DNA from 3 places in the Endozoicomonas sp. ALD068 genome. Region 3 is predicted to be linked to each of the others. Evidence: predicted binding sites of a transcription regulator. Region 3 holds the regulator's gene; each other region holds the start of a gene.
What was found. The regulator sigma-54, encoded in region 3, starts transcription at its own class of promoters, with help from an activator protein. The targets are predictions, from matches to a motif close to TGGCACNNNNNTTGCTNT.
Positions count from the first base shown of each region.

Region 1: the regulator sigma-54 is predicted to act here: its motif matches at 4,029-4,046, upstream of urtA (urea ABC transporter substrate-binding protein).
Region 2: the regulator sigma-54 is predicted to act here: its motif matches at 3,056-3,073, upstream of ACO6V5_RS20620 (sugar phosphorylase).

Region 1 is NZ_JBLYNU010000004.1:6,023,438-6,030,482, forward strand. Features, by position in the region: gene urtC (urea ABC transporter permease subunit UrtC) at 1-742, opposite strand, end outside; gene urtB (urea ABC transporter permease subunit UrtB) at 806-2,431, opposite strand; gene urtA (urea ABC transporter substrate-binding protein) at 2,677-3,984, opposite strand; gene ACO6V5_RS22480 (urease accessory protein UreD) at 4,271-5,203, shown strand; gene ACO6V5_RS22485 (urease subunit gamma) at 5,269-5,571, shown strand; gene ACO6V5_RS22490 (urease subunit beta) at 5,585-5,905, shown strand; gene ureC (urease subunit alpha) at 5,905-7,045, shown strand, end outside.
Region 2 is NZ_JBLYNU010000004.1:5,569,004-5,576,048, forward strand. Features, by position in the region: gene ACO6V5_RS20615 (hypothetical protein) at 1-987, opposite strand, end outside; gene ACO6V5_RS20620 (sugar phosphorylase) at 1,293-3,008, opposite strand; gene galU (UTP--glucose-1-phosphate uridylyltransferase GalU) at 3,202-4,032, shown strand; gene ACO6V5_RS20630 (HAD-IIB family hydrolase) at 4,058-4,930, shown strand; gene ACO6V5_RS20635 (glycosyl transferase) at 4,990-6,201, shown strand; gene ACO6V5_RS20640 (hypothetical protein) at 6,314-6,757, shown strand; gene ACO6V5_RS20645 (hypothetical protein) at 6,849-7,045, shown strand, end outside.
Region 3 is NZ_JBLYNU010000004.1:6,873,024-6,880,068, reverse strand. Features, by position in the region: gene lptC (LPS export ABC transporter periplasmic protein LptC) at 257-829, shown strand; gene lptA (lipopolysaccharide transport periplasmic protein LptA) at 813-1,400, shown strand; gene lptB (LPS export ABC transporter ATP-binding protein) at 1,501-2,226, shown strand; gene ACO6V5_RS24830 (RNA polymerase factor sigma-54) at 2,484-3,938, shown strand; gene hpf (ribosome hibernation-promoting factor, HPF/YfiA family) at 4,109-4,420, shown strand; gene ACO6V5_RS24820 (PTS sugar transporter subunit IIA) at 4,435-4,887, shown strand; gene rapZ (RNase adapter RapZ) at 5,153-6,010, shown strand; gene ACO6V5_RS24810 (HPr family phosphocarrier protein) at 6,010-6,279, shown strand; gene mgtE (magnesium transporter) at 6,468-7,045, shown strand, end outside.

The DNA of each region.
Region 1 (7,045 bases), 850 kb from region 3:
TTTCGGCATCTCTGACAGCCATCAGAACTCTTCCGTAACGGGAATTCACCAGCCATCGACAAATCAGGTAGCCCAGTCCCAGGGCCAGCGCTGAAAACATCAACAGAGCGACACGGGTTGTATCACTTTGCAGGCTGAAGCCCAGAATATCTTTAAAGTCGGTCAGGCCATTGTTGCCACCAAAACCGAAATCATTCTGGAAGAACATCAGCATCAGGGCATAAGTCAGTGCCTGAGTAATGATGGACAGATAGACGCCGGTGACCCTGGAACGGAATGCCAGCCAGCCAAACAGGAAAGCGAGAATGCCGGGAACCACAGCCACCATCACAATAGTAAACAAGAAAGAATCAAAACCCTGCCAGTACCAGGGCAGTTCCTGCCAGCTTAAAAACACCATGAAGTCCGGCAGCTCAGGATTGCCATAGACACCACGGTCACCAATCTGACGCATCAGGTACATCCCCATGGCATAGCCACCGAGGGCAAAAAAGGCACCATGGCCGAGACTGAGGATGCCGCAATAACCCCAGACCAGATCGAGAGCCAGGGCCAGAAGGCCGAGACAGAGATATTTTCCAAGCAGCGTGACGGTATAACTGCTGACATGCAGGGCAGAGCCTTCAGGTGCCAGAAGGTTGAGTCCACAGACCATGATGCTAATGACAAAAACCGCGATCAAAAGCCATTTGCCTGCTGGATCGTCGAGAAGAAAACGACTAAGAGGACCTTTTCCATGCATCTTTTGCCTATGGCTGTTTTTTGGCTCATGGCTCTTTGACGACAATGTTACAGAACTCACGGATCAATCCTCCACCGCACGACCCTTGAGGGCGAACAGGCCTTTGGGTCTTTTCTGAATAAACAGAATAATGAAAATCAGTACCAGGATTTTGGCAACGACTGCACCTGCCCAGGGTTCCAGCAACTTATTGACGACACCCAGGCTCATGGCTGCCACCAGTGTGCCCCAGAGATTTCCAACACCACCAAAGACCACCACCATGAAAGAGTCGATGATGTAGTTCTGGCCGAGATTTGGACCCACATTGGTTAACTGGGACAGGGCAACACCAGCAACGCCGGCAATACCGGAACCAAGGCCAAAGGTCAGTGCGTCAATACGGTGGGTGGGAATACCCATAGAGTTGGCCATGGCGCGATTCTGGGTAACTGCCCGCACATTCAAACCAAATCGGGTGTAGCGCAGGATAAACAACAGAGTCAGAAAGACGGCCAGACTGAAGCCAATGATGTAGACCCGGTTCCAGGTCAGAGATAAAGCTTCATTGATCACCCAGGAGCCGCTTAACCATTCCGGTGTTGAGACTGCCTGGTTCAGGGGAGAGAAGACGGTTCTTACGGCCTGTTGCAGTATCAGACTGATACCAAAAGTGGCTAGAAGCGTTTCCAGTGGGCGACCATAAAGGTGACGTATGACCAGTCGCTCAATCAAAATACCGACGGTACCAGCAACAACAAAGGCGGCAGGAATGGCAATAAACAGAGATTGTTCCAAGAATGATGGAAAAGCTGATTGAATGACAAAAGTCGTATAAGCGCCAAGCATCATCATTTCGCCATGGGCCATGTTGATAACCCCCATAACACCAAAAGTGATCGCCAGACCAATGGCAGCCAGAAGTAATACCGAACCCAGACTCAAGCCAAAGAAAACACTTTCTATTGCGGAGTAGTACTCCTGTCTTCGATCCATGTCGGCCAGTGCGGTGTCTATGCCCAGAAGAATTTCTTTGTTCTTAGTCTCTGTTTTCGCTGATTCCAATACTGAACGAACGAAAGGGTCATCAGACTCAGACAGAATTTCAAGGCTTTGGAGCTTGAGTTCATCACTACCCTGTTGGATCTGATATAAGGCAACCGCTGTTGTCAGAGCTGAATGAACATCCTCATCGGACTCCTTCTCCAGCATGGTTTTGAGAATGGCCAATGTGTCAGCCTGAAGGTTTCTGGATGTTTCCTTAACTGCCTGAAGGCGCTTTTCCGGGTCTTCAGACTTGAGGTCCCAGAGAGCCAGAGCGGTTCTGATGGAGTTTCGCAGCCGGTTATTGATTCTGATTTTTTTCAAGCTGCGCTTTTTGACTTCACCCAGGGCTTCATCGGTAATCGGGTCAGCAATGAGATACAGTCGACCTGACTTATTGCCCGTGACCAGACGACCCGTGCTCTTTTCAATAAACAGTTGGCCAGATAACCAGAGGGTTAACAGTTTCTGGCTTTTATCATCACCTTTGGCAGAGAGATGGGTTACGGTGGTCTCCAGTTTGTCCCATGACTTCTCACTCAATTGTCTGGCCAGCTCTTCATTGCTTGTGGTGTTGCTATTGGCCAGAGCCTGTGAGGATGAGACAAAGACAAAAAGAAGACAGAGGCATACTAAAGGCAATACTTGCCAGAGTCTCCAGGTCATAAAATTTCCAGTGAATAACTATGTGTTGGCCTGTCTTGTATTGGACAGGCGTTTGGTGATGGCATGAAAAAACTAACTTCTCATGCCATGTGATACCAATCGAACTTTCTAACTCCCTATTGCGCTGAAGATTTGGGCTTTAATCCTGCGTTGGCGATCGTCGCCTTGTCTTAAGGCTCAAATCTCCATGCTCATTACGGGAGTTAGAGAGCACTATTGCTATGACTTCAACAAAAGACGACTAATCAGTAGTTCTGACCAGAGCAGACACCTGATTCCAGGTTGTAGTTGCCGCACTTGATCGGGGCTGACCAGTCAGCAACAATTTTCGAGCTTTCGGGCAGATATTGAGTCCAGGCATCACCAATGACGCCCCCTTTGGTTTCCCAGACAATTTCAAACTGGCCATCGTCCTGAATTTCGCCAATCAATACCGGTTTGGTCAGGTGATGGTTGGTGTTCATCACTGCAATACCACCCGTCAGGTTGGGAACAGTGATGCCATACATGGCCGAACGGACGGCATCAACGCTGGTGGTTCCTGCTTTTTCAACGGCTTTTGTCCACATGTTGAAGCCAATATAAGTGGCTTCCATTGGATCATTGGCAACACGCTCTTCATTCTTGGTAAAGGTCTGCCAGGTTTCGATGAACTCATCGTTGATATCACTCTCGGCGCTCATAAAGTAGTTCCAGGCTGCCAGGTGGCCTACCAGAGGTGCAGTATCTATACCTGACAGCTCTTCTTCACCAACAGAGAAGGCAATCACCGGAATCTGTTCAGCAGCAATGCCCTGATTAGCCAGTTCTTTATAGAAAGGTACGTTGGCGTCGCCATTAATGGTGGAAATAACCGCCGTTTTTTGACCAGCTTTACCAAACTTCTTGATATCAGAAACAATGGTCTGCCAGTCAGAGTGACCAAAAGGCGTGTAATTGATCATGATGTCCGACTCTTTGATACCCTTGCTCTTCAGGTAGGATTCCAGAATCTTGTTGGTGGTTCTCGGGTAGACGTAATCAGTACCGGCCAGAACAAAACGTTTGACGCTGCCGCCCTCTGAACTCATTAGATAATCAACCGCAGGAATAGCCTGCTGGTTAGGCGCTGCGCCGGTGTAGAAAACGTTTTTGGATGACTCTTGTCCCTCATACTGAACCGGGTAGAACATCAGGCCGTTTAACTCTTCAACCACTGGCAGAACTGATTTTCTGGATACGGAAGTCCAGCCGCCAAAAATGACATCGACTTTTTCTTTTGCCAGCAGCTCACGCGCTTTTTCTGCAAACAGAGGCCAGTCAGAGGCAGGATCAACAACAACCGCTTCGAGTTTCTTACCCAGTAGTCCACCTTTCTTATTCTGCTCGTCCACCATCATTAAAACAGTGTCTTTTAATGTGGTTTCACTGATCGCCATGGTGCCTGACAGAGAATGTAAAACACCTACCTTGATGGTCTCTGCAGCCTGGGATATGACCGAAAAAGAGAGGGCGGCGGTTGCTGCAGAAGCTACAACCAGGCCCTTCGAGAGTTTTTTGAGGGAGCTCTTCATAGTTTTTATTAATCCTGTTTTTTATCCTTATGTGCGACAGTGTGACAGCAATGTGCATGCCAATATATTAAGTAACTGTCGTTCATTAGGAAAAGCTCTCACTTCTAACAGTTGAGTTAGAGTTAATTTCTTAATATCGTCTTGACAGTAGATGCCTTATTTCAGAACATCCTCGATCACCAATATGGTGCCTATGTATTTTTTTGGTGCTATTTAAGCTGACTTTATGGTCAAGAATGTCAGCAGTCGTATAAAAATAAAATGGAACATCTTTTGCAGGCCAGAGATGACCTTTAACAGTAAGGGCAGAAGTATGGGGCTGGCATTCAATCGACACTCTATCCCGCGATCCAACCCGGATACTGATTCCAATCAGGGTGACGTTGCGTCCGGAGACAGCGGCTGGCGTGCCGGAATTGCTGTGGAGCTGAAATACATGGACGGCCATACCCGCATGGGCCGCACGCGCCATTATGGTCCCCTGCGGATTCAACGTCCGTTCTGGCCAGAAGGTAAAGACCTGGCGCATCTCTATATTCTTCACCCGCCAGGAGGGTTGGTGGCCGGTGATGAGCTGATTCAGAGTTTTGAAGCCCACTCTGGTGCATCCGGACTGGTGACTACTCCTGCTGCAGGGAAAGTCTACTTTAATGGTAATGGCCGTCTTCAGAAACAGCTGACGTCCATGGTCGTTCAAGACAATGCCTGTCTTGAATGGTTGCCTCAGGAAACTATTATTTTCAATGGTGCAGAAGCGGAACTGAATACATCCATTGAGTTGGACGGCAATGGCTGCTACGCAGGCTGGGATATCGTTTGTCTTGGTCGTAAAGCCAGTGGCGAAGCCTTTGAGCAGGGCAGGGTGATCCAGAATCTTCACCTCACTCGTAACGATCAGCCACTTTATCGAGAAAGGCTGGAGCTGGCAGCGGGCTCACCTCTTGCTCAGTCCGTTCTTGGTCTTAATGGCCAGCATGTATTCGGTACACTGCTCATGACCTTTGAACAAGACCCCGGTTGTGATCATCTGCATGAAAGGCTGGAAGCCTGCGGAGGCTCTAAATGTACAGCCATTACCTGGCGAAACGGGGTTTTTATTGCTCGCTATCTGGGCAGCTCACCTGAACAGGCCAGAACACTGTTTACCTGGCTTTGGAATGAGCTCCGTGGCCAATTGAATGGCCGGAAAGGTTGTAAGCCCAGAATCTGGAATACCTGATTGTTGATGCCTATAACCTACCAATAGCGCATTAAAAGACCACAAGGATAAATTGGAGGGCTCTCATGGAGCTGACCCCCAGAGAAAAAGACAAATTGCTGTTATACACAGCGGCACTGGTTGCTGAACGTCGCCTTGGCAGGGGAGTAAAGCTGAATTACCCGGAGTCCATTGCGCTGATTTCGATGCACATAATGGAGGGCGCCAGAGACGGCAAGACAGTTGCTCAGCTGATGAATGAAGGGCGTGAAATCCTGACTCGTGACCATGTCATGGAAGGCATTCCCGAGATGATTCATGAAGTTCAGGTAGAAGCCACCTTTCCGGACGGCACCAAACTGGTGACGGTTCACAATCCCATTGCGTAGAGCAGGAGGTTTTATGATTCCAGGAGAGGTCATTGCCTGCGAAGAGGCAATCGACATTAATAAAGGGCGTGAGACCTGCGTTGTCTCCGTGGCCAATACTGGCGACAGGCCAGTACAGGTTGGTTCTCATTATCATTTCTATGAAGTGAACCCGGCACTGGCTTTTGATCGGGAATCCACTCTCGGTTTCCGGTTGAATATCCCGGCAGGAACCGCTGTCCGTTTTGAGCCTGGTCAGGATCGACAGGTTGAATTGGTGCGTTTTGCCGGAGCAGGCAAAATCTATGGTTTCCGTGGTGATGTCATGGGTGAGCTTGAGCAGGGAGATAAATAATGGCCAGAATGGAACGTCAAACCTATGTGGACATGTTTGGTCCGACTGTAGGCGACAAAGTACGTCTTGGTGACACGGATCTGTTCATCAGTCCGGAGAAAGACTTTACCGTTTATGGCGACGAAGTGAAGTTTGGAGGCGGCAAGGTTATTCGTGACGGTATGGGCCAGAGTCAGAGAACAGGGGCTGATGTTGTGGATACGGTCATTACCAATGCTCTGATTCTGGATCACTGGGGCATCGTAAAAGCGGATATTGGCATTAAAAACGGCCGGATAGAAAAGATAGGCAAGGCCGGCAACCCCGACGTGCAGGCCGGAGTCGACATCATTATTGGTCCCGGCACCGAAGTGATTGCTGGCGAAGGTCAGGTTGTCACTGCGGGGGGGATTGATGCCCATATCCACTTCATCTGCCCCCAACAGATAGAAGAAGCCCTGGCTTCCGGGGTCACCACCATGCTCGGTGGCGGCACCGGACCTGCTACAGGGAGCAATGCGACAACCTGTACACCCGGTGAGTGGCATATGAGTTCCATGCTGCAGGCTGTGGACAGTTTACCTATGAATATCGGTTTTCTTGGCAAAGGCAACGCCAGCATACCCGCAGCACTGGAAGAGCAGGTTCTGGCGGGAGCCATGGGGCTCAAGCTTCATGAAGACTGGGGGACCACTCCAGCCTCTATTGACTGTTGCCTTGGAGTGGCAGAGAAATACGACATTCAGGTAGCTATTCACACCGACACCCTAAATGAATCCGGCTTTGTTGAAGATACTATTGCCGCATTCAAGGGCAGAGTTATCCACACCTATCATACCGAGGGTGCCGGAGGCGGACATGCTCCCGATATTATCAAGGCCTGTGGTGAAGACTTTGTGCTTCCGTCGTCTACCAACCCGACACGTCCATACACCATCAACACGGTTGATGAGCATCTGGATATGCTGATGGTTTGTCACCATCTCGATCCGAACATTCCTGAAGATGTGGCTTTTGCCGACTCCCGCATTCGTCGAGAAACCATTGCAGCAGAAGATATTCTACATGACCTGGGCGCTTTCTCGATGATTGCTTCGGACTCCCAGGCCATGGGGCGGGTCGGTGAAGTGGTTTGTCGTACCTGGCAGACGGCTCATAAAA
Region 2 (7,045 bases), 1.3 Mb from region 3:
ATGTATTCTTTTATGCCACATCAGGCCCCGAGCAGTCCTGAAGCCAAGTCCGCATGGCCACCGTCGACCATTGCAAATGGCGACTGTTACGTAACAGGTGTGTTGCCTGTGTTTTCTTCTTTTGTGATCCTTCAGGGCTGTATTACTCTGGCAGATTTGCCCGCATGCTCGCTGCCGACCACCCTCCCCGAACACTGTCACTTTACAGGTGTGTTGTTGCACGAGAGGGCTCTGTCGATCGAAGTCTTCATTGGGCGTTGAGCTTTGTTTCGGTCTTGCACCTGATTGTCGGAATTTACAAACGCCATTACAGTTATCTGCGAAACAATTTAAACCCAAAGTATGTTGGTGTTGTTCAGGGACTTCGTCTCCACCGTCAGAGTCAGAATACTGGCGGCTGGTGATAGTGCCTCTGAACCCTGAGGTTGTTCCTGAGGCTTGCCGGGTCGATGATTCCGATAGTTGGCCTTGTTGTTGGTTATCTCCGGAGCTGAGCGTCATAGTGTTGATCATAAACGGATAATCCTGGCTCGACTCTTGTTGTCCAATCGGGTTGAACATCGGTGAATCGGAGTTCCAATAGTTGCTTAAAAACAAACCGACAGTGATAAACGATTCTAAAGGTAGCCGTGAATAAGTTTTGGAGCTTTGCGTGTCACGGCTGGTCAGGATCAGTTCGTAAGCAACCAGCCACTGGGAGGCGTAAAGCAAATGCCACGAAACCGACTCAATAATGATCGTTATTAGCCCGAAAATACCGGGTCCGAAGGGTGTGTCATTTGCCGGGGAATCCTGGTCTGAATGACCGTTGTTGCTGGCAATGATTGAAGGAGTGTTCGGCAAAGTATGCGGGTCATGCTGTTTGATAGAAAAGCTTTTGTCTGGAGAACCTGCATCCTGTTCAAGCTCGACAACAAAGTGTCTTATTGACGCCTGGCAGGCGATAGACAGCAACAGCAGTGCTGCAAAGAGTGGGTGTTTGATCACTTTATTCTTACATCCTGGTTTGCCCTGGAAAAAGTGTAGACCAGAGAAATAAGCGTGCTTTCTGGCAAAGAGATTCTGTTAAAAACTCATTGAAGCACTGCTGTATCCATTGTTGTGCCCGAAGAGTGTGATCACGAGCTATTCGACGGGTAGATGGATGACTTCGGTCACTTATTTAGACGATTGGTGTCTTATGATAGTTCCGGATCGCCTGACAAAAGATATCACCCTCATCAAAGAGGGTATTGTTAGAAACCTGGTAACGAGTTGTTGGAGTTATGCGAGACCCTCGATTGGGCGAGGGTTTAAGGCGTTTTTGCTAACCACAACACTTGATAGGGCTTGAGTTGCAGGTCCTGTAGGGTCCCGCTGCCCAGTAAATCGAACCAGCCGATATAGTCTGGCTGGTTCAACGTTTGATGGGCCGATGTCAGGTTGTGAATAGCCACCAGTTTCCGGCGGCCACAGGGAGATGTTCGCAAGAATGTAAAAATACCGGGCGCCATATCCAGAATGGTTTGAGAGGCATTGGGATGAAAGCAGGGTTCCTGTTTGCGAATTCTGATGTGATTCAGCAACGAATGGAAAACCAGCGACCGAATCGAAACCGGGTTTTCCAGCTCAGGCAATAATTCTTCCAGTAACCACTTGCGACGATTGATTGAGCGGGTTCTGCCACTGCTCTCGACGCCTGCCAAATCATTATCTGTAGCAAACAGGCTGTGTATGTAAAAAGCAGGTATTCCGCGCATTCCCAGCATGATGAGCTGGGAGCAGAGGAATCGCTGCACTTGCCATTGGTCCTCGCCCCTTCTCGTCCCTTTCATGGCATCAAACAGGGCAATATTGATCTCATAAGGTGACTCAGTGTTGTCCGAAAGAGTGCGCATGCTGACGAACCCCCCAAAACGGTGCATGCTGTCGATCAGCTCTGAAACTTCATTTTCCGGGATTACCCCCGCCAACGGGCGCAGGCCGACGCCATCATGAGAGGCAGTAAAGTTCAGAACGGTACAGCTCTCGGGGTAATCGGGCAGCTTGCGGGCCCATTGCACAAGGTATTTTTCTGTGCCCCGATTGAGTGCATGCAGTATCAGAGGCGGCAGGGCAAATTGATAAACCATGTGAGCCTCATCCTGGTCCCCGAAATAACTGATGTTCTCATCGTGGGGGACATTGGTTTCAGTCAGCAGTGTGCTGCCAGGGCAGGCTCTCTCCATAATCAGTCGGAACAGTTTCACGATGGCATGGGTCTCGGGCAGGTTTATGCAATGGGTGCCCGGTTTCTTCCAGAGAAAAGCGACGGCATCCAGCCTGATTACCATGGTGCCGCGGGCCAGATAGAAAAGCAGGATGTCCACCATCTGAATCAGCACATCGGGGTTTTTAAAGTTCAGATCCATCTGATCTTCACTGAAGGTGGCCCAGACGTGTTTCAGCCCTCGCCTTGTATGAATAGGCACCAGCAGGGGGGAGTTTCTTGGGCGGGTCACTTCACTGAGATCAGTGTCCGGGTCTTCTTCAATAAAGTAATCCCGGCCGGGCTGATGACCACTGACAAAGTCGGCAAACCAGAGACTTTCCCGGGAGACATGGTTAATCACCAGATCCGACATAAGCTGATAGTCACTGGCGATGGCTTCGATATCCTGCCAGCTTCCCAGCTGCTCATTGACCGACAGGTAATCAATCACAGAAAAGCCATCATCCGAGCTGTAGGGAAGGTAGGGAAGAATGTGAAGGGTATTAATAACCTCGTTCAGATAGCCATCAAGAAATCCCTTCAAGACCTGAAGAGGTGGCTGTTCACTGTTGTCATAGAGGGTGTCGCCATAGGTAATCAGAAAGATATCTTTTTCTGACCAGCCAGTGACTGTTTTGGGAGGGTTTTCATGAAGGTGATACTGAACTCTACGGACAATTCTGGCGGCTATCTCGCCCGCTTCCTGTCCATAAGGGAAGGTCAGAAGCTGAGTCATGGCCTGATGAAACTCATGGAAGGCTTTAGGATAACTTTGCACGATACATCTTCCCCTTTGGCAATGTTTTTTAGTACTTTTTCTTCTTTGCAGCAGGAGTCATGCCACTCCCGTATTTATAAAACCTTCAATCATTGTAAATGATGTTGACCCCGGCGGGTGGTTTTCTGAATTGGCACGACTTCTGCTTATAGCCTGATGAGATGCAAAACTTCTCAATAAGACGAGCAATAATATGATTAAAAAATGTCTGTTTCCTGTTGCGGGGTATGGAACCCGCTTTTTACCCGCCACCAAGTCCATGCCCAAGGAGATGCTGCCTATTGTTGATAAACCCCTAATTCAATATGGCGTAGAAGAAGCCATGCTTGCAGGTCTGACTGACCTGGGGTTTGTCAATGGCAGAAACAAACGGGCGATTCCGGATCATTTTGATATTAACTATGAACTGGAAGCGGAAATCGCTGGCAGTGGCAAAGAAGAAAAACTGTCGACCATTCGAGAAGTGATGGCGGCCTGTACTTTTTCCTATACTCGACAGAACCAGATGCAGGGGCTGGGGCATGCCATTCTCTGCGGACGAACTCTTATGGGCGATCAGCCTTTTGGTGTGGTGCTGGCCGATGATCTCTGTATTAACGACAGTGGTCCGTTGGTTATGTCGCAGTTGGTCAATCTTTACAAGCAGTTTCGCTGCACCATTCTGGCTGTTCAGGAAGTGCCCGAATCCGAAGTCGATAAATACGGTGTGATTGCCGGTGAAGCCCTGAGCGATAACCTGATCCGTGTGACCGATATGGTGGAAAAACCAGCCCCTTCGCAAGCACCCAGTAATCTGGCAGTGATTGGACGTTATGTCCTGACACCGGATATTTTCGACATTATTGAGAACACTGAACCCGGAATAAACGGAGAAGTGCAGCTGACTGACGCCATTCTGACTCAGGCCAGACAGGGCTGTGTTATTGCCTGCAAGTTTGAAGGTGAGCGCTTTGACTGTGGCAGTGTCAGTGGTTTTGTCGAGGCCACCAATACCATCTACCAAAAACGTCTGGACAGAGTTTGAGTCGATGTGCAACAGCAAAAAGGCGATGACGAAGCTGGTCATATTTTCCGACCTCGATGGTACCTTGCTGGATCATGATAGCTACAGCTGGGCGGGGGCAAAACCCGCTTTGGACCGGTTGAGAGAGCAAAATATTCCGGTTGTTTTCAATACCAGCAAAACCCTCAGTGAGGTACTGCCTCTGCAACTGGAGATGGCTCTGGATCATCCATTTATTACCGAAAACGGAATGATTACCACCATCCCGGCTCACTACTTTCAGTCGTCTGATACTGACAAGAATACCCATTACTTCCATGGTCAACCCTACAAGGCGATACGCAGGGTACTGAAACAGTTTCGCGAGCAGTACGGCTTCCGGTTCAGGGGCTTTGGCGATTGCTCTCATAGTGAAATAGCCGATCTCTCCGGGCTAAGCCTGGAGGAGGCTAAACTGGCAGCAGACCGAAAAGCCAGTGAACCTTTGGTCTGGGAAGACAGTGATAAGGCATTGGAGCAGTTTGAAAGGCAGCTTGCTGAAGAAGGATTACAACTGACCCGGGGTGGGCGTTTCTATCACGTATCCGGCAAGGGGGATAAGGGTTCGGCGGCGAAGAAACTGTTCAAACACTACCTGAAAAACTTTCCGGAGTGGACGTGGATATCCATGGGTCTGGGCGACAGCTTCAACGATCTGCCCATGCTGGAAGTAGTCGATATTCCTGTTCTTGTAAGTTCTGAAAAAAGTAAACAGCCCATTACAGAACATCTGTCTAATATTAAGTACACAAAATCAGTCGGGCCTGAAGGTTGGAATGAAGCGGTATTGGAGGTTCTTGATTCTCTTCAGGAAGGTCATGAGCCAGTCTGTCCTCCAAAAGACGGCTCTATAAAAGACTGCTCTTTACAAGACGGGTGAGCTGGACTGCAGAGTGTGATCAGAGCATAAAGCGCTAACGAAAAGAAGGGAAAGCATTTATGGGCGATTTTTACCAGAATGGCACTATCACCAATTTCCATAATTTGAGAGTACGTTCGGTTGAAGATATGGAGCAGGAGCTGCAGGCCTTTTCCCGCCAGCGCCCTATGTCTCTGGTCTTGCCTTCGCTGTTCTCCGAGCTGCAGGGACCAGCCTTGAATAATATTGTTCAGGAGCTTAGCCAGGTGGGTTATCTTTCCGAGATTGTTATAGGTCTGGATAGAGCCAACGAAAAAGAATTTTCCTATTCAAGAGACTTTTTTGCCCAGCTGAATCAGCACCACCGGATTCTATGGCAGGATGGTCCCGGACTTCGTGAAATTGACCGTCTGCTTGAAAGTAAGGGGTTGGCGCCTAAAGAGGCTGGTAAAGGAAGAAACGTCTGGTACTGCTACGGTTATGTGCTGGCTTCAGCCAAGTCAGAAGCAGTGGCTCTGCACGACTGTGATATCGTGACCTACCAGAGAGATCTGCTGGCCAGGCTACTCTATCCGGTAGCTAATCCTGCGTTTAGCTATGATTTTTGCAAGGGCTATTATGCAAGAGTCGCTGATAACAAACTTAATGGCAGGGTCAGCCGTCTTCTGGTGACGCCTCTGTTGCGAGCCCTGAAAAAAATTCTTGGCCCTATGGACTATCTGGAATACCTCGACAGTTTTCGTTATCCCCTGGCCGGTGAGTTTTCCATGCGAACCAGTGTTTTCAATGACATCCGGATTCCCAGCGACTGGGGTCTGGAAATAGGGGTACTGTCAGAAGTTAAGAGAAACTATTCCAATAAACGGCTGTGTCAGGTTGATATTGCCGATGTTTATGATCACAAACATCAGCCTCTATCGGAAGAAGATCGCAATGCCGGTCTGTCGAAAATGAGCCACGATATTATCAAGGCCGTGTTCAGGAAGCTGGCGACCAACGGGGTTCAGTTCAATACTGAAACCTTCCGCACGATCAAAGCGACTTATTACCGGGTGGCACTGGATTTCATCGAGTCTTATTACGATGATGCGATGATGAATGGCCTGCATGTCGATCGTGATACGGAAGAGCGAGCCGTTGAACTCTTTGCCAGAAACATTATGGCAGCAGGGCAACACTTTTTGGAAAACCCCATGGAAAGGCCTTTTATTCCCAGCTGGAACCGGGTGATGTCCGCTGTCCCTGATATTTTGGAGCGTCTCTATGATGCAGTAGAAGAAGACAATGCCTGATTAAAGCGCACAGAATAGTCTTGAATCATCACTCATTCAGCTTTTCAAGGGTTGACCTTCCACTTACTGGATGGTTTAAGTTGGAAAGCTGAACCATAATCTCCTGAATTCTATGTCCATCCTTCACCTGAACCTGAAACACAGGCAGAACATTGGCACAGCAATGATTGCCCTGCTGATGTTTTTGCTGTTGCAGGTTTGCCTGATGGAGTCGTCACAGGCTATGGTTGCTGACCAGTCAGACATGCCCACGACGATGTCATCCAATGCTTCCGGCATGGCTGACGGTTTGTCCGCAGATCATGACTGTTGTGCTCCTTCCCCGGCAGAGCAACTGCAGAAAGCGAATCAGGCCTGTCCAGACTGCGATTCTGAGGATCGCTATATCCCGTTTTCTTACCCGGACAGTAAGCCGACTTTTACCCTGCTTTATATTGTTGCAGAGTTGATTTTGCTGGACGCTGAACCGTCGCAGGACTGGATTTCTGCACCCCCATCTTCAGTACAGCGCTCCCAGCCTGATATCTATCTGGCCAATGTCTCCTTTCTGGAATAGCATTTCATAAATATCGTCGTTTAAAAAACAGAGTGAAACGTTGATTTTTCAGTGTACCCTGCATGGGATTGGCACGGCTGTGGAGACAAACATGCAACTGAAACGGATTATGGTATCCGCTGCATGGCTGATATTGGTATCGGCAGGAGTCAGTGCAGGCCGCCTGACTCTATCTCAAGCCGAGCAAAAAGCTCTGGCTGCTGATCCAATGATTCAAGCCTATGAAAAACAGTCCAGGCAAGGCAAAAAAAGTCAGCAGGATCTGATCAGTGCCGAGCTTACATCCCC
Region 3 (7,045 bases):
TTCAAGCGTTTCTTTGACGACAAGAAAGCACTACCGTTCAACTCTTCTTACGTAAGGCCGACAGCGAGTGTCTAGTATTTGAAAACATTCGTCTGCAGCCCCTGATGATCAAATAAAATCATGGTAAACTGAATTCATTTGCTGCGAAAATGCTGCCGACTGCACAAACCGGGCATCATTTTCCTGAATGGCCTTCTTTTGTCGGTATCTGCCTTTGCAGACTCTGACCAGATTGTGACCCGGAGCCAATGATCTGATGCCCAATCGGAACCTGATAATGATTGCTTTTCTGATGCTGATAATGGTCGGCGTTGGCTATTGGGCTTATGACAGCAAACTCCATGTTGGGGTTCAGAAAAAACAGCCTCTGGTTCGTGAGAACGCTGACTACTATTTCATTGACACCAGGGTCACCCAGTACAACAAAGAGGGCGAACTGGATTACATACTGGTCTCAGACAGTATCACCCATTACCCGCACAATGACACAACGTTGCTGCAAACCCCTCATCTGGAGAATTTCAATACCCCCGGAAAACCCATGGTGGCCGACGCCCTCTATGGCAAACTGTTGCCCGGCAGCGAGGATATAGAGCTCTGGGATGATGTGGTGATGACCCAGACGAACCTCGGCAATGGTAGTAAGGTTCGAATAGACACTGATTTCATGACCATATACTCTGAAAAGGATCTGGCAGTCACTGATCGACCGGTACTGATCACCAACGACACTGGACGTACGCGCGCCATTGGTATGGAGGCTTTCTTCAAGGAGAGTCTGGTTAAACTCAAGTCTAGGGTAAGAGGATTTCATGAGCCAAAGCCATGAACAGGCCAAGCGCCTTGATCCAAATGAGCGGCCAGACAGAAAGAGTCGTCGCAGAGGGGTCGAATATTACCTGATGCTGGGGGCCACGGTTCTGCTTCCAGTCATGGCACAAGCATTGCCATCTGACCGGCAGAAGCCTATTGAGATCGAGTCCAACACCGCCGATATCGATAACAAGAAAGGTGTATCCATCTATAAAGGCAATGTTGTGATGATTCAGGGCACCACCCGAATTACCGGAGACAAGGTGACCATCTATTCCGTCCAGCAGGAAGTTAAAAAAATTGTGGCAGAAGGCGACAAGGAAAGAGCTTACTACGAAGAACAGCAACCTGATGATCAGGGCATTCTGAAAGCCTGGGGTCATACTATCGATTATCAGGTGGCTGGCGATAAGATCCAACTGATCAAGCAGGCGCAGTTGACCCAGAAGGGTGATACCTTCACAGGTGAACGCATTGATTATGACCTGACCAAGCAGACCGTGAATGCCAAGGGCAGTGAGAACAAAAGCAACCCGGATGGTCGGGTCAAAATGATTTACCAACCCAAACCTGAGAGCAAGCAGTAGTACTCATATCCCATTACACTCACTGCTCAACGACTGAACAGGCTTGAAAGGGCTGCCAGAAAAACGACAGCTAACTTTTAAACAGGAAGACAAACTCCGGATGGCAACGCTTAAGGCAGAACATCTCAGTAAAAGCTACAAAGGCAGACAGGTCGTCAAAGATGTATCTCTGGCTGTCGACAGTGGTCAAATTGTCGGACTTCTTGGCCCCAACGGGGCAGGTAAAACTACCTGCTTCTACATGATTGTAGGTCTCGTAAAAGCAGACGGTGGACAGGTTGACCTTAGTGGCCAGAGTTTAACTCACGAACCTATGCATGGCCGGGCCAGAGCTGGCGTAGGTTATCTGCCACAGGAAGTTTCTATTTTCAGGAAATTGACGGTCACCGATAACCTGCTCTCGATATTGGAAACCCGTTCCGACCTTTCCCGGAAAGATCGCATCGCAAAAATGGAGTCATTGCTGGAAGAGTTTAATATCAATCATATCAGGGACAATCCGGGTATGAGCCTTTCCGGTGGTGAAAAGCGCAGGGTAGAAATTGCCCGAGCTCTTTGCACTGACCCAAAATTTATTCTGCTCGATGAACCTTTTGCCGGTGTTGACCCCATTTCTGTTGGTGACATCAAGGCCATTATCACGCACCTGAAAGCCCGGGACATCGGAGTCCTGATTACCGACCACAATGTCCGGGAGACACTGGATATCTGCGAGAAGGCCTACATTGTCAGCGAAGGCACTATTATTGCCGAGGGTGATAGTCAGACTGTCCTGGCTAATCAAAAGGTTCGTGACGTTTATCTCGGGCATCAGTTCAGTCTCTGATCATCTCTTGACTGGTCTCGCGAAAGAAGCGGGCAAAGATGTTGAGCTGATTTATTTTCATACTCTTGTTCTGAATGTTGCATGGCTGACTTGATGAATCACTTTCCCGAAGCTTCAGATGTGATTATAATCCCAGTGACATGGAGAGTAGCCCAATCAAAATAATGAGCAGACACTGAGATATAACTGTCAGGCGCTGATGGCATCAAATCTGGCACCCTCAGTGCAGACACCGAAGTAAAGGTATACAGTTGCCTATGAAGCCATCCTTACAGCTAAAAATGGGCCAGCAGCTGACCATGACACCTCAGCTGCAGCAGGCCATAAGGCTTCTGCAACTTTCCACTCTGGACCTTCAGCAGGAAATCCAGGAAGTTCTTGAATCCAATCCGATGCTGGAGTCTGAAGAGTCCGTTGAAGAACCACCTGCATCTGGTGATGAAGGGGAACAGCCTGTTGACTTCAATGAAAAAGCAGAACAGCCCCCGGAACCAGAAGAGCCCCAGTGGGCTGACAGCATACCCAATGACCTGCCCGTTGACTCCGGATGGGATGATGTCTATTCCAGCCTGCCCGCTGCAACCGATGAAGAACATGATCCTTTTGCCCGCTCCCGGGCCAATGAGTCCCTCCAGGACTATCTGGAATGGCAGTTAAACCTGACTCCCATGACTGACAGAGACAGGCTGATGGGCCTGGCTGTGATCGAAGCCATCAATAATGACGGGTACCTCACTCACTCCCTGGAAGAAATTTATCTCTCGCTACAGGAACAGGTAGAGGAACTGGCGTTTGAAGAACTTCAGGTCATGCAACGACGGATTCTTCACTTTGATCCGGTGGGTTGTGCCAGCGCCAACCTGAAAGAATGTCTCGAAGTTCAACTCAATCAACTGCCACAAGAAACCCACTTCCTGAAAGAAGCACGTCTGCTGATCCAGAATCATCTACAGGCTCTGGGTAGTCGTGACTATGCCCAAATCATGCGGCGTACCCGTCTCAAAGAACATCAACTGAGGGAAGCCCTTAGCCTTGTTCAAAGCCTCAACCCGAGGCCCGGATCAGAAATCGGCCAGGCGGACACGGAATACGTCACCCCCGATATTTCGGTCACCAAAGTCAGGGACCGCTGGGCGGTTGAACTGAACTCAGAATCCCTGCCCAGACTTCGCATCAACAACAATTACGCCTCAATGGTGCAACGTGCCAACAACAGTCGTGACAATGTCTTTATGAAGAACCAGCTGCAGGAAGCCCGCTGGTTTCTGAAAAACCTGCAAAGTCGTAACGAAACCTTACTGAAAGTAGCGGGCAAGATTGTTGAATTTCAGAAAGATTTTCTGGAGCAGGGTGAGCAGGCCATGAAGCCCCTGGTGTTGGCAGACATTGCTCAGGCGGTGGATATGCACGAGTCCACTATTTCCAGGGTCACTACACAGAAATACATGCACACTCCAAGAGGCGTGTTTGAGCTGAAATACTTTTTCTCCAGCCATGTCAGCACAGCCACTGGTGGAGAGTGCTCATCAACAGCCATCAGAGCCTTGATTAAAAAACTGGTATCCGATGAAAACCCTAAAAAACCACTGAGTGATAACAAAATCGCCGGCTTGCTGGGGGACCAGGGGATCAAAGTGGCCAGGAGAACCATCGCCAAATATCGTGAATCAATGAATATACCGCCATCGAATGAACGCAAGCAGCTTATCTGAGCCTTCAGCGATTGAGGTAACAAGCCCTTATACCACAAATCGCCCCATAGATTTTTTGTCTCAGAACAGCGCTAACTGTCATTGACAGTGATAGACTTTCAATCAGGGTTGCCCGTACAATCCCGGGGGCAGTCCAATGTCGAGAATCGGGATCAGCAGGAGAGCGTTACATGCAAGTCAACATCAGTGGACATCATGTAGAGGTGACTGAGGCTCTGAAAGATTATGTCACCAAGAAACTCGACCGCCTTGCCGCCCACTTTGATCAGATTACAAACGTTCAGGTCACTCTGAGTGTTGAGAAACTGAAGCACAAAGTGGAAGCGACTCTACATGTTCGTAGGGCGGATATTAATGCAACCGCTGAGGCTGAAGATATGTACGCTGCCATTGATGACATGTCGGACAAACTGGATCGACAACTGGTAAAACACAAAGAGAAAACGCTTGACCGGCTACAGGGTGCCAACGGCCGCCTGTAAGCATCGATCGTTGTATGATTATTGAAAACATTCTAACCCCCGGGCGCACCCTCTGCGATGTGCAGGGGGCCAGCAAAAAGAAAATCCTGGAAATTGTTGCGGAAATCATCAATGAGCATGTTCCCGCTATCAAAACCAAGGATCTGTTTAACAAGCTGATTAACAGAGAGCGACTCGGTACCACCGGTTTGGGCAAAGGCATAGCCCTGCCTCACTGTCGCTCCAGTGCTTGTCAGCATCCTACCGGACTTCTGATCAAACTGTCTGAACCCATAGATTTTGACTCTGTGGACAAGCAGCCGGTCGATCTGGTGTTCGCACTTATTGTTCCGGAAGAAAATACTCAGGAACATCTCAATATATTGCAGGCTGTCGCTGAGCGCTTTCAATCAGAAGTATTGTTAAGTCAGATGCGAGCGGCAGAAAATTCCGAGGCACTTTACAGCATCATCTGTTCCCCCGTTTAACGACTGTAGATAAAAAATATTTTGCTTGCTGATCTGATAACAGAAGCAGGCAAAATGTTTCTTGCTCAGAAATCCTTTCTTCTTCACTTTTGTCACTACAAAGCCTATTTATCCTTCAAAACTGCATGGAATAGAAATATCCGGACTATGCTAGAAATAAAAGAAAGCGACTGGTTCTAATCTCATTAGGTTTTGATAGACTTGCCTCACTCGGAACCAGGTGAGAGACCTGTTTACACAGTCAAACAATCGGGAAGGACACACCATGAAGCTGGTCATCATCAGTGGACGTTCAGGCTCCGGCAAAAGCTCCGCCCTTCACGCCCTTGAAGATGAGGGTTTTTACTGTGTAGACAACCTTCCTGCCAGCATGCTGAATGATCTGCCAACCAATCTTAAAAGCAACCTGGTCGAACCGCACCGTATGGCTGTCAGCCTCGATGTTCGTAATGTGCCCGGCTCTCTGGAACGCTTCCCGACATTGTTGGAAAAGTTGAAAAAACAGGGGGTTGAGTGTCAAGTAATCTTTCTCGACGCAGACAGCAACACCCTGATGAAGCGCTATAGTTCGACACGCCGTCGCCATCCTCTGAGCAATGACAAGGTTTCCCTGACAGAAGCCATTAATCTGGAAAAGAAACTGCTGGCCCCACTGGCTGAAGAAGCTGATATTAGGCTGGACACTTCGCCACTGTCTGTCCATGAAATCAGAGAACAGATAAGACAACGACTCTGCGGCTCCACCAGCAAAAGTATGACCCTGATGATTCAGTCCTTTGGCTTCAAGCACGGTATGCCAGTTGATGCCGACTACGTCTTTGATGTTCGCTGTCTGCCTAATCCTTTCTGGGTTGAAGCCTTAAGATCCTTCACTGGTCAGGATCAGCCAGTTAAAGATTTTCTGGCATCAGAACCCATGGTGAATGAGATGTTTGAAGATCTCAGCACATTCGTGGAAAAATGGTTACCAAGGTTCGAATCCGGACAGCGCAGTTATATGACGATTGCGATCGGATGTACCGGGGGGCAGCACCGTTCCGTATTTATTAGTGAAAAACTGGGCGAGTGGCTCAAAGAACGTTTTGACTGTGTTCAGGTCAGACATCGGGAGCTTTCCAAATAATGATCCAGAAGCAGATCACCATTATTAATAAACTTGGTTTACATGCTCGGGCAGCATCCAAATTTGTTTCTACAACGACGGCTTTTGCCAGCCAGGTGAAGGTGAGCTTTAACGGCCGTGAAGTGGATGGGAAAAGTATCATGGCCGTCATGATGCTGGCTGCTGGAAAAGGCTCTGTCCTTGATTTGACATTTGAAGGCCATGATGAAGAAGAGGCCTGTTCGGCTCTGTGCAATCTGATCAATGATTTTTTTGAAGAGGGTGAGTAGTCACCCTTTTCATCATTAAATCCCTGTTTATACTGGTCTCTCGAAAAGCTTTGCCAGAGATTGAAAGCCCGGCAAAGCTAACAAAGAATGACATGTGAAATGACTGAGTCTGACTATCAGACTTGATGGTTAAAAGAACAGAAGTTCGATACTCAGACACTTCTACCAAAAAAACCGGATACGCATCTATGGTTCAACAGCTACAACTGAGTATCGGAGACAAGGCATTTCAGGAGCTCAACGAAGCCCTTGAGCACGGTGTTTCTCCTGAACTCAGGCGTATGCTGAATGGTCTTCCGGCTCCGGATGCGGCACACCTGCTTGAATCTTCCCCTCCCAAACTTCGCAGCCTTCTCTGGCGCCTGATCGATCGAGAGATGGAAGGCGACGTATTGCAGGAGCTGAGCGACGAAGTCCGGCAGTTTTTCCTGGACAGGATGAATGTGGCAGAACTCAAAGTCATTACCGAAGGTCAGGACGTTGATGACATAGCTGACTTGCTACAGCAGCTACCCGACGCCATCACCCGAAAAGTGCTGGATTCTATGGACAGCCAGGACCGGCAACGGGTAGAAGCCGTTCTCTCTTATCCGGAAGACACAGCCGGTGGACTGATGAATACTGATGTCATCACCATCCGACCCAGCAGTACGCTTGATGTTGTGCTTCGTTACCTCAGGCGTCACAAGGATATTCCGGAGATGACAGACAGTCTGTTTGTCGTCAACCGCAGAGACGAATACATTGGGGCATTGCCTTTATCCGT